Regions from separate parts of the Amphibacillus xylanus NBRC 15112 genome, predicted to be linked through region 2. Evidence: a T-box and tRNA genes for the amino acid it is inferred to sense, from the RefSeq annotation. Region 2 holds a T-box; the other holds one or more tRNA genes.

Region 1 (4,421 bases), 810 kb from region 2:
ATCCGTCTGATATTAATCATGAGCTGTGATGGGGAGGGAAATATAGTACCGAAGTTTCTGATTCCACACTGCCAAGAAAAGCCTCTAGCCAGGACACAGGTGCCTGTACCGCAAACCGACACAGGTAGGCGAGATGAGAATTCTAAGGTGAGCGGGAGAACTCTCGTTAAGGAACTCGGCAAAATGACCCCGTAACTTCGGGAGAAGGGGTGCTTCTTTTAGAAGAAGCCGCAGTGAAAAGGCCCAAGCGACTGTTTAGCAAAAACACAGGTCTCTGCGAAGCCGCAAGGCGAAGTATAGGGGCTGACACCTGCCCGGTGCTGGAAGGTTAAGGGAATGCGTTAGTACCTTTGGTACGAAGCGTTGAACTGAAGCCCCAGTGAACGGCGGCCGTAACTATAACGGTCCTAAGGTAGCGAAATTCCTTGTCGGGTAAGTTCCGACCCGCACGAAAGGTGCAACGACTTGGGCACTGTCTCAACGAGAGACCCGGTGAAATTATACTATGCGTGAAAATGCGCATTACCCGCGACAGGACGGAAAGACCCCGTGGAGCTTTACTGTAGCTTGATATTGAATGTTGATGCCATTTGTACAGGATAGGTGGGAGCCAAAGAAGCGTGAGCGCTAGCTTACGTGGAGGCGCCGGTGGGATACCACCCTGATGGTGTTGACCTTCTAACCCAGGACCGTTATCCGGTTCGGAGACAGTGTCAGGCAGGCAGTTTGACTGGGGCGGTCGCCTCCTAAAGAGTAACGGAGGCGCCCAAAGGTTCCCTCAGAATGGTTGGAAATCATTCATAGAGTGTAAAGGCAGAAGGGAGCTTGACTGCGAGACCTACAAGTCGAGCAGGGACGAAAGTCGGGCTTAGTGATCCGGTGGTTCCGCATGGAAGGGCCATCGCTCAACGGATAAAAGCTACCCCGGGGATAACAGGCTTATCTCCCCCAAGAGTCCACATCGACGGGGAGGTTTGGCACCTCGATGTCGGCTCATCGCATCCTGGGGCTGTAGTCGGTCCCAAGGGTTGGGCTGTTCGCCCATTAAAGCGGTACGCGAGCTGGGTTCAGAACGTCGTGAGACAGTTCGGTCCCTATCCGTCGTGGGCGTTTGGAAGTTTGAGAGGAGCTGTCCTTAGTACGAGAGGACCGGGATGGACATACCGCTGGTGCACCAGTTGTTCCGCCAGGAGCATGGCTGGGTAGCTACGTATGGAAAGGATAAGTGCTGAAAGCATCTAAGCATGAAGCCTCCCTCAAGATGAGACTTCCCATCTTTTAGAGTAAGATCCCTCAGAGACGATGAGGTAGATAGGTTCGAGGTGGAAGCATGGTGACATGTGAAGCTGACGAATACTAATCGATCGAGGACTTAACTAAAACAAAAAGCGAAAGCGACTGTTCAGCATTGAATTTGATGACACTTGTCAGGTGCATTTCTTATCTAGTTTTCAGGATATATTTTCACGAAGTGAATAGAAGAAGAAACTTTTAAAAAAACTTTTAAAAAACACTTGCTTTTATTCGGAAAAGTGAATATAATATATCTTGTCCTTGAAAATAATATGTCTGGTGACAATAGCGAAGAGGTCACACCTGTTCCCATACCGAACACAGAAGTTAAGCTCTTCAGCGCCGATGGTAGTTGGTTTTTGCCTGCGAGAGTAGGACGTCGCCAAGCATACGGAGGATTAGCTCAGCTGGGAGAGCACCTGCCTTACAAGCAGGGGGTCGCAGGTTCGAGCCCTGCATCCTCCACCATATGCCGGCCTAGCTCAATTGGTAGAGCAACTGACTTGTAATCAGTAGGTTGGGGGTTCAAGTCCTCTGGCCGGCACCATTCTAACAACTCATTATAGATGAGCCATTAGCTCAGTCGGTAGAGCATCTGACTTTTAATCAGAGGGTCGAAGGTTCGAATCCTTCATGGCTCACCATCCACACGCGGGTGTGGCGGAACTGGCAGACGCGCTAGACTTAGGATCTAGTGTCTTACGACGTGGGGGTTCAAATCCCTTCACCCGCACCAAAATAATTTAATATATACGCGGAAGTAGTTCAGTGGTAGAACACCACCTTGCCAAGGTGGGGGTCGCGGGTTCGAATCCCGTCTTCCGCTCCAAGGATTTAATCATTTAGTTTGCCAGGTGATTAAAAACATATCCTTGCCGGGGTGGCGGAACTGGCAGACGCACAGGACTTAAAATCCTGCGGTAGGTAACTACCGTACCGGTTCGATTCCGGTCCTCGGCACCATAAGCGCCCGTAGCTCAATTGGATAGAGTGCTTGACTACGGATCAAGAGGTTAGGGGTTCGACTCCTCTCGGGCGCGCCATTTACGGGAAGTAGCTCAGCTTGGTAGAGCACTTGGTTTGGGACCAAGGGGTCGCAGGTTCGAATCCTGTCTTCCCGACCATTTAACACAATAATTTTTAATTGTGGGGCCTTAGCTCAGCTGGGAGAGCGCCTGCCTTGCACGCAGGAGGTCAGCGGTTCGATCCCGCTAGGCTCCACCATTTTTGTTCTTTGAAAACTGAATCCAAACAACGAAAGATGTTAAGAAAAACAAGTAAGAAGAAGCTAGTGCTTCAAAATTGAGTTAATCGTAACTCTATCAATTTTATTGAGAGTTTGATCTTGGCTCAGGATGAACGCTGGCGGCGTGCCTAATACATGCAAGTCGAGCGCGTGAAATTAAACAGATCTCTTCGGAGTGACGTTTAATGGATCGAGCGGCGGATGGGTGAGTAACACGTGGGCAACCTGCCTATAAGACTGGGATAACTTACGGAAACGTGAGCTAATACCGGATAAAACCTTTTGTCTCCTGACAAGAGGATAAAAGATGGCGCAAGCTATCACTTATAGATGGGCCCGCGGCGCATTAGCTAGTTGGTGAGATAAAAGCTCACCAAGGCAACGATGCGTAGCCGACCTGAGAGGGTGATCGGCCACACTGGGACTGAGACACGGCCCAGACTCCTACGGGAGGCAGCAGTAGGGAATCTTCCGCAATGGACGAAAGTCTGACGGAGCAACGCCGCGTGAACGAAGAAGGTCTTCGGATCGTAAAGTTCTGTTGTTAGGGAAGAACACGTACCATTCGAATAGGGTGGTACCTTGACGGTACCTAACGAGAAAGCCCCGGCTAACTACGTGCCAGCAGCCGCGGTAATACGTAGGGGGCAAGCGTTGTCCGGAATTATTGGGCGTAAAGCGCGCGCAGGCGGTTCTTTAAGTCTGATGTGAAATCTTGCGGCTCAACCGCAAGCGGTCATTGGAAACTGGAGAACTTGAGGACAGAAGAGGAGAGTGGAATTCCACGTGTAGCGGTGAAATGCGTAGAGATGTGGAGGAACACCAGTGGCGAAGGCGACTCTCTGGTCTGTAACTGACGCTGAGGCGCGAAAGCGTGGGTAGCGAACAGGATTAGATACCCTGGTAGTCCACGCCGTAAACGATGAGTGCTAGGTGTTAGGGGGTTTCCGCCCCTTAGTGCTGGCGTTAACGCATTAAGCACTCCGCCTGGGGAGTACGGCCGCAAGGCTGAAACTCAAAAGAATTGACGGGGACCCGCACAAGCGGTGGAGCATGTGGTTTAATTCGAAGCAACGCGAAGAACCTTACCAGGTCTTGACATCCCGCTGACCGCTATGGAGACATAGCTTTCCCTTCGGGGACAGCGGTGACAGGTGGTGCATGGTTGTCGTCAGCTCGTGTCGTGAGATGTTGGGTTAAGTCCCGCAACGAGCGCAACCCTTGAACTTAGTTGCCAGCATTCAGTTGGGCACTCTAAGTTGACTGCCGGTGACAAACCGGAGGAAGGTTGGGATGACGTCAAATCATCATGCCCCTTATGACCTGGGCTACACACGTGCTACAATGGATGGTACAAAGGGCTGCGAAACCGCGAGGTGGAGCCAATCCCATAAAACCATTTTCAGTTCGGATTGTAGGCTGCAACTCGCCTACATGAAGCCGGAATCGCTAGTAATCGCGGATCAGAATGCCGCGGTGAATACGTTCCCGGGTCTTGTACACACCGCCCGTCACACCACGAGAGTTAGCAACACCCGAAGTCGGTGAGGTAACGCTTTTAGCGAGCCAGCCGCCGAAGGTGGGGCCAATGATTGGGGTGAAGTCGTAACAAGGTAGCCGTATCGGAAGGTGCGGCTGGATCACCTCCTTTCTAAGGAAAATCAGGAAGTGGAGACGCCTTGCTCATCGACGTACAGATTGGAGAAGGCCTGACGAGATAAAGGAAATACGATGAACGTAAGTGAATCGATATTGACTTATCGTAGGAAGGCATTCGAAATCTGCTAGTCGATAAGGCGTCGGAGCTAGACTGATCTAGGAACAGCCCTACGGGCTGACTTAACAATTCAGTTGTTTGGTTCAGTTTTGAGAGATCAATCTC
Region 2 (4,421 bases):
TAATTGATCTTGCTCTACTTGGTTTACAATTTTCGGAGATAGTTTATCCGTTTCTTCATCAACGAATAGACGCCATACACGATCTAAGAAACGACGTGAACCATCTAAACCTGCTTCTGACCAAGCAATTGAAGCATCAAGTGGGCCCATAAACATTTCGTAAAGTCTTAATGTGTCGGCACCGTGACTTTCAACAATGTCATCTGGGTTTACGACGTTGCCTTTTGACTTACTCATCTTCTCATTGTTTTCGCCGAGGATCATACCTTGGTTAAATAGCTTTTGGAATGGTTCTTTTGTCGATACTACCCCAATATCATACAAGAATTTATGCCAGAATCGAGCATATAGTAAGTGAAGTACTGCGTGTTCAGCACCACCAATATAAATATCTACTGGTAACCACTCTTTTAATAGGTCTTCATCAGCAATTTTTTCTGTGTTGTTTGGATCGATATAGCGTAAGTAATACCAGCTACTACCTGCCCATTGTGGCATTGTATTTGTCTCTCTTCGACCTTTCATACCTGTTTTCGGATCTGTCACGTTTACCCATTCTTCAATATTTGCTAACGGTGACTCACCAGTGCCGGAAGGTTTTATTTCTGTTGTCTTAGGCAACATTACTGGTAATTCACTTTCATCAACACCTGTTACAGTACCATCTTCCCAATGAATAATTGGAATTGGCTCTCCCCAATAGCGTTGGCGGCTGAATAGCCAATCACGTAAACGATAAGTTACTTTACGTTCACCTTTACCTTCACTTTCCAGCCATTCAATTGCTTTATTGATTGCTTCTTCTTTATTTAATCCATTAAGGAAATCTGAGTTAATATGTTTACCATCTCCAGTAAACGCCTCTACTTCGATGTTTCCTCCCTCAAGTACCGGAATAATCTCTAAATCAAAAGTTTTGGCAAACTCATAGTCACGTTGATCATGGGCAGGTACTGACATAATCGCACCTGTACCATAACTAGCTAAAACATAATCAGCAATCCAAATTGGTATCTGCTTATTATTAATTGGGTTAATTGCATAAGCACCCGTGAAAACGCCTGTCTTCTCTTTTGCTAAGTCAGTTCGTTCTAGATCACTCTTAGATTTAATTTTTTCAATATATTGTTCAACAGCTTCTTTTTGTTCTGGAGTAGTAATCTGTGAAACAAGTGAGTGTTCAGGTGCAAGCACTGCATAAGTAGCACCAAATAAAGTGTCTGGTCTTGTTGTAAATACTGTAAATGTTTTGTCTTGACCAGCAACTTCAAATGTAACGTTTGCTCCTTCAGATCTGCCTATCCAATTTCGTTGCATTTCTTTAATACTCTCTGGCCAATCAAGTTCATCTAAATCTTCTAATAGACGATCAGCATATGCGGTAATGCGTAACATCCATTGTTTCATCGGACGTCGCTCTACCGGATGACCTCCACGTTCACTCAGACCATCAATAACTTCCTCGTTAGCTAATACAGTACCTAATGCTGGACACCAGTTAACAGGAACTTCATCGATATAAGCTAAACCTTTTTCATATAGCTTTAAGAAAATCCACTGTGTCCATTTGTAATAGTTTGGATCTGTTGTGTTAATTTCACGATCCCAGTCATATGAAAATCCAAGATCTTGAATTTGTCTTCTAAACGTATCAATATTTTTGTCTGTAAATTCAGCAGGATCATTTCCTGTATCTAAAGCATACTGCTCTGCCGGTAATCCAAACGCATCCCACCCCATTGGATGTAAGACCTCGTAACCTTGCATCCGCTTCATACGTGATAAAATATCAGTTGCAGTATAACCTTCTGGGTGTCCAACGTGTAAACCAGCCCCAGATGGATATGGGAACATATCTAACGCATAAAACTTTTTCTTCTCTGATCTTATATTCGTTTTAAATGTTTTGTTCTCTAGCCAATACTTATTCCATTTCGTTTCAATTTTCTTGTGATCATAAGCCATGATCTAATTCCTCCTTTATAACGACAGCTATATTTTTTCAGAACGTTAGTTCGCAAAAATAAAAAGTCCCCGTCCCAAAACTGGGACGAGAACTTTTTTCCCGCGGTACCACCCAAAATTAACATTGTACAAAATGTTCACTTTGTTTTCTTTAACGCAGAATACGGCGATCACTACTTAAATTTCACAATCGCAACATAAAAGGTGAGTTCATCATCGGTATGGATAACTTTCAGCAACCGTTACCTCTCTTTAGACATACACAAATGATTACTATTCCTTCTCATCGTCGTTCATCATATTTTAACAGTATTTTAGTGAAATCAACTCTATTTGTCAAGTAAAGCTTTGTTCAATTAAAGATTTTATGCGTTTTCTTATTTCTTATGGTAAAATAACCAATGGTATTTATCTAATCAATCGGTTGAAATTAAAAAGAACCGATTGATTTTTATACTATTTCATTACAATCTTATATGTGACAAATATTTTTTTCAAAATGAATGGTGGTGTCAATAAAATGTTAAAACGTGTGATTCCATTTGCCCATCACTTAATTGAGCAGGCTGTTCAACCCGGCGATTGTGTCGTTGATGCAACGTGTGGTAATGGACACGATACCGTCATGCTAAGCCGCGCAACTGGTGATTTAGGTAAGGTTTATGCTTTTGATATTCAAGCAGAAGCAATTGAAAATACGAAAAAACGTTTAGCTGACGAATCGATCACGAATGTTGAATTGATTCATGATAGTCATGATCGAATTGGGTATTACATTGATCAAACGGAGAACCAACAAATCGGTGCTGCTATTTTTAATCTTGGTTATTTGCCGGGCAGTGATAAATCAGTTATTACTAAACCAAACCATACAATTGATGCGATTCAGCAAATTATTGATCGATTAAAACTAGGTGGACTCATTGTCTGTGTTGTTTATCACGGGCATCCTGGTGGGAAAGAAGAGAAAGACGCCTTACTTGAGTATGTGAAGCAGCTAGATCAGAAAATATTTAATTGTATTAGCTATGGCTTTATTAATCAAAAAAACAATCCACCTTTTGTCATTGCGATCGAAAAAAAAAGCGACAGATTAAATTAAAAAATTTGATCTGTCGTTTTTATATGGCGATTAAGAAAGCGAATTCCCCAGTGAAAGAACCTCGCTCTATATCCACCAGCTTTTAATAATCTTCTTTTTAATCTTTGGCCATCTTTTATCGTATGTACTTTAGGATCAGCTAAATAAAGTGCTAATAAACCTTCATATATGTAACGATGAAAATGATCGTCTGGCAAATGGCGGACGCTTTTTTTACTTTGATCAATAAAATAAACAATCCGCTGCTCCATTTCCTCATGACTTGGGTAATAGAAGCAAAAGTTCAAATCATTTTCTAAACGATCTTCTTCTTGATCAATTAAATAATCAAGTAAAATATGTAATCCTTGTATGTATGGAAAGTAACCATGATAAATATCACTTATTATTGTTGCAGATAAACGATCTTTTTGATATGCGTAGCTTATCAAACAAAAAATAGCTAATGTGGAACCTGTCGCTGCTGAATATTCATACCATGCAATCGTACGATCAGATAGTGAATTGTTTTCAAACGATTTTATCAAGCGTTCAACCCGATCTTCTGGCAGTACGTGTTTATCAACTTGAAGGTCAATATATTTCATTGCTAATTCAAGCAATTGTTCTTGAATTAATCCGTAATCAGGTAGTTGACGCAACTGCTTTTGACATACTCGAACCAATTCATCCAAATAACCACCATCATCTTGATCCTGTCGGTGATGATAATAATTTATGGTTTCATTTGAAAGATTAAATATTGACAGCATCGATTGGTGTAATGAACGAAAATCGATCGGATCTAACGAATCACTGCGATCACATAGATTATCTAAGTAATCACTTATCGTCTGATAGGCGACTATAAATGTAATCGCCTCTCTCCATTTATCTTTAGCTAGCATCGCATAAATTCCCCCGCCCCTAGCATGGAAAGCTTTTGCTTCAATACTTTGCAATGCTTGCTTTCGAAGATTAGGATTAGGGATTTTTTCGGCACGTGTGTGCCAATAATGCAACTCTTCATTAACAGCAGGTATAATCTTTTTTACTGCTGTCTTTGCTAATTGAGTAGCCGATCGATAATCACGCTCATTCATGTTCTCCACTCCATTTCAGATCAAACTAAAACAGTTTATTTGTTAACAAACGCTTTAATTGCTTCAGCTTTATCTAAACGCTCCCATGGAAATTCAACGTCAGTTCGGCCAAAATGACCGTATGTTGCTGTTGGTTTAAATATAGGCTTTCTTAATTGTAACATATTAATGATTCCCGCAGGTCGTAAATCAAATAGGTCACGAACCGCTTCGATTAACTTTTCTTCACTTACTTTTCCAGTTCCAAATGTATCAATTGAAATCGACACAGG

The links. A T-box is a leader RNA that pairs with one kind of tRNA and senses whether it is charged. The one in region 2 lies ahead of leuS (leucine--tRNA ligase), so its partner is inferred to be a tRNA-Leu.
Region 1: it encodes a tRNA-Leu, which carries the amino acid that the T-box ahead of leuS (leucine--tRNA ligase) is inferred to sense. The anticodon was not compared.

What each region holds. Positions count from the first base shown of each region.
Region 1 is NC_018704.1:97,244-101,664, forward strand. It holds rRNA gene AXY_RS00470 (23S ribosomal RNA) at 1-1,380, shown strand, start outside; rRNA gene rrf (5S ribosomal RNA) at 1,569-1,681, shown strand; tRNA gene AXY_RS00480 (tRNA-Val) at 1,686-1,761, shown strand; tRNA gene AXY_RS00485 (tRNA-Thr) at 1,765-1,840, shown strand; tRNA gene AXY_RS00490 (tRNA-Lys) at 1,862-1,937, shown strand; tRNA gene AXY_RS00495 (tRNA-Leu) at 1,945-2,029, shown strand; tRNA gene AXY_RS00500 (tRNA-Gly) at 2,048-2,122, shown strand; tRNA gene AXY_RS00505 (tRNA-Leu) at 2,168-2,256, shown strand; tRNA gene AXY_RS00510 (tRNA-Arg) at 2,260-2,336, shown strand; tRNA gene AXY_RS00515 (tRNA-Pro) at 2,341-2,417, shown strand; tRNA gene AXY_RS00520 (tRNA-Ala) at 2,442-2,517, shown strand; rRNA gene AXY_RS00525 (16S ribosomal RNA) at 2,621-4,190, shown strand.
Region 2 is NC_018704.1:903,191-907,611, reverse strand. It holds gene leuS (leucine--tRNA ligase) at 1-1,965, opposite strand, end outside; T-box leader at 2,044-2,261, opposite strand; gene AXY_RS04475 (tRNA (mnm(5)s(2)U34)-methyltransferase) at 2,486-3,067, shown strand; gene AXY_RS04470 (tetraprenyl-beta-curcumene synthase family protein) at 3,064-4,149, opposite strand; gene metK (methionine adenosyltransferase) at 4,185-4,421, opposite strand, start outside.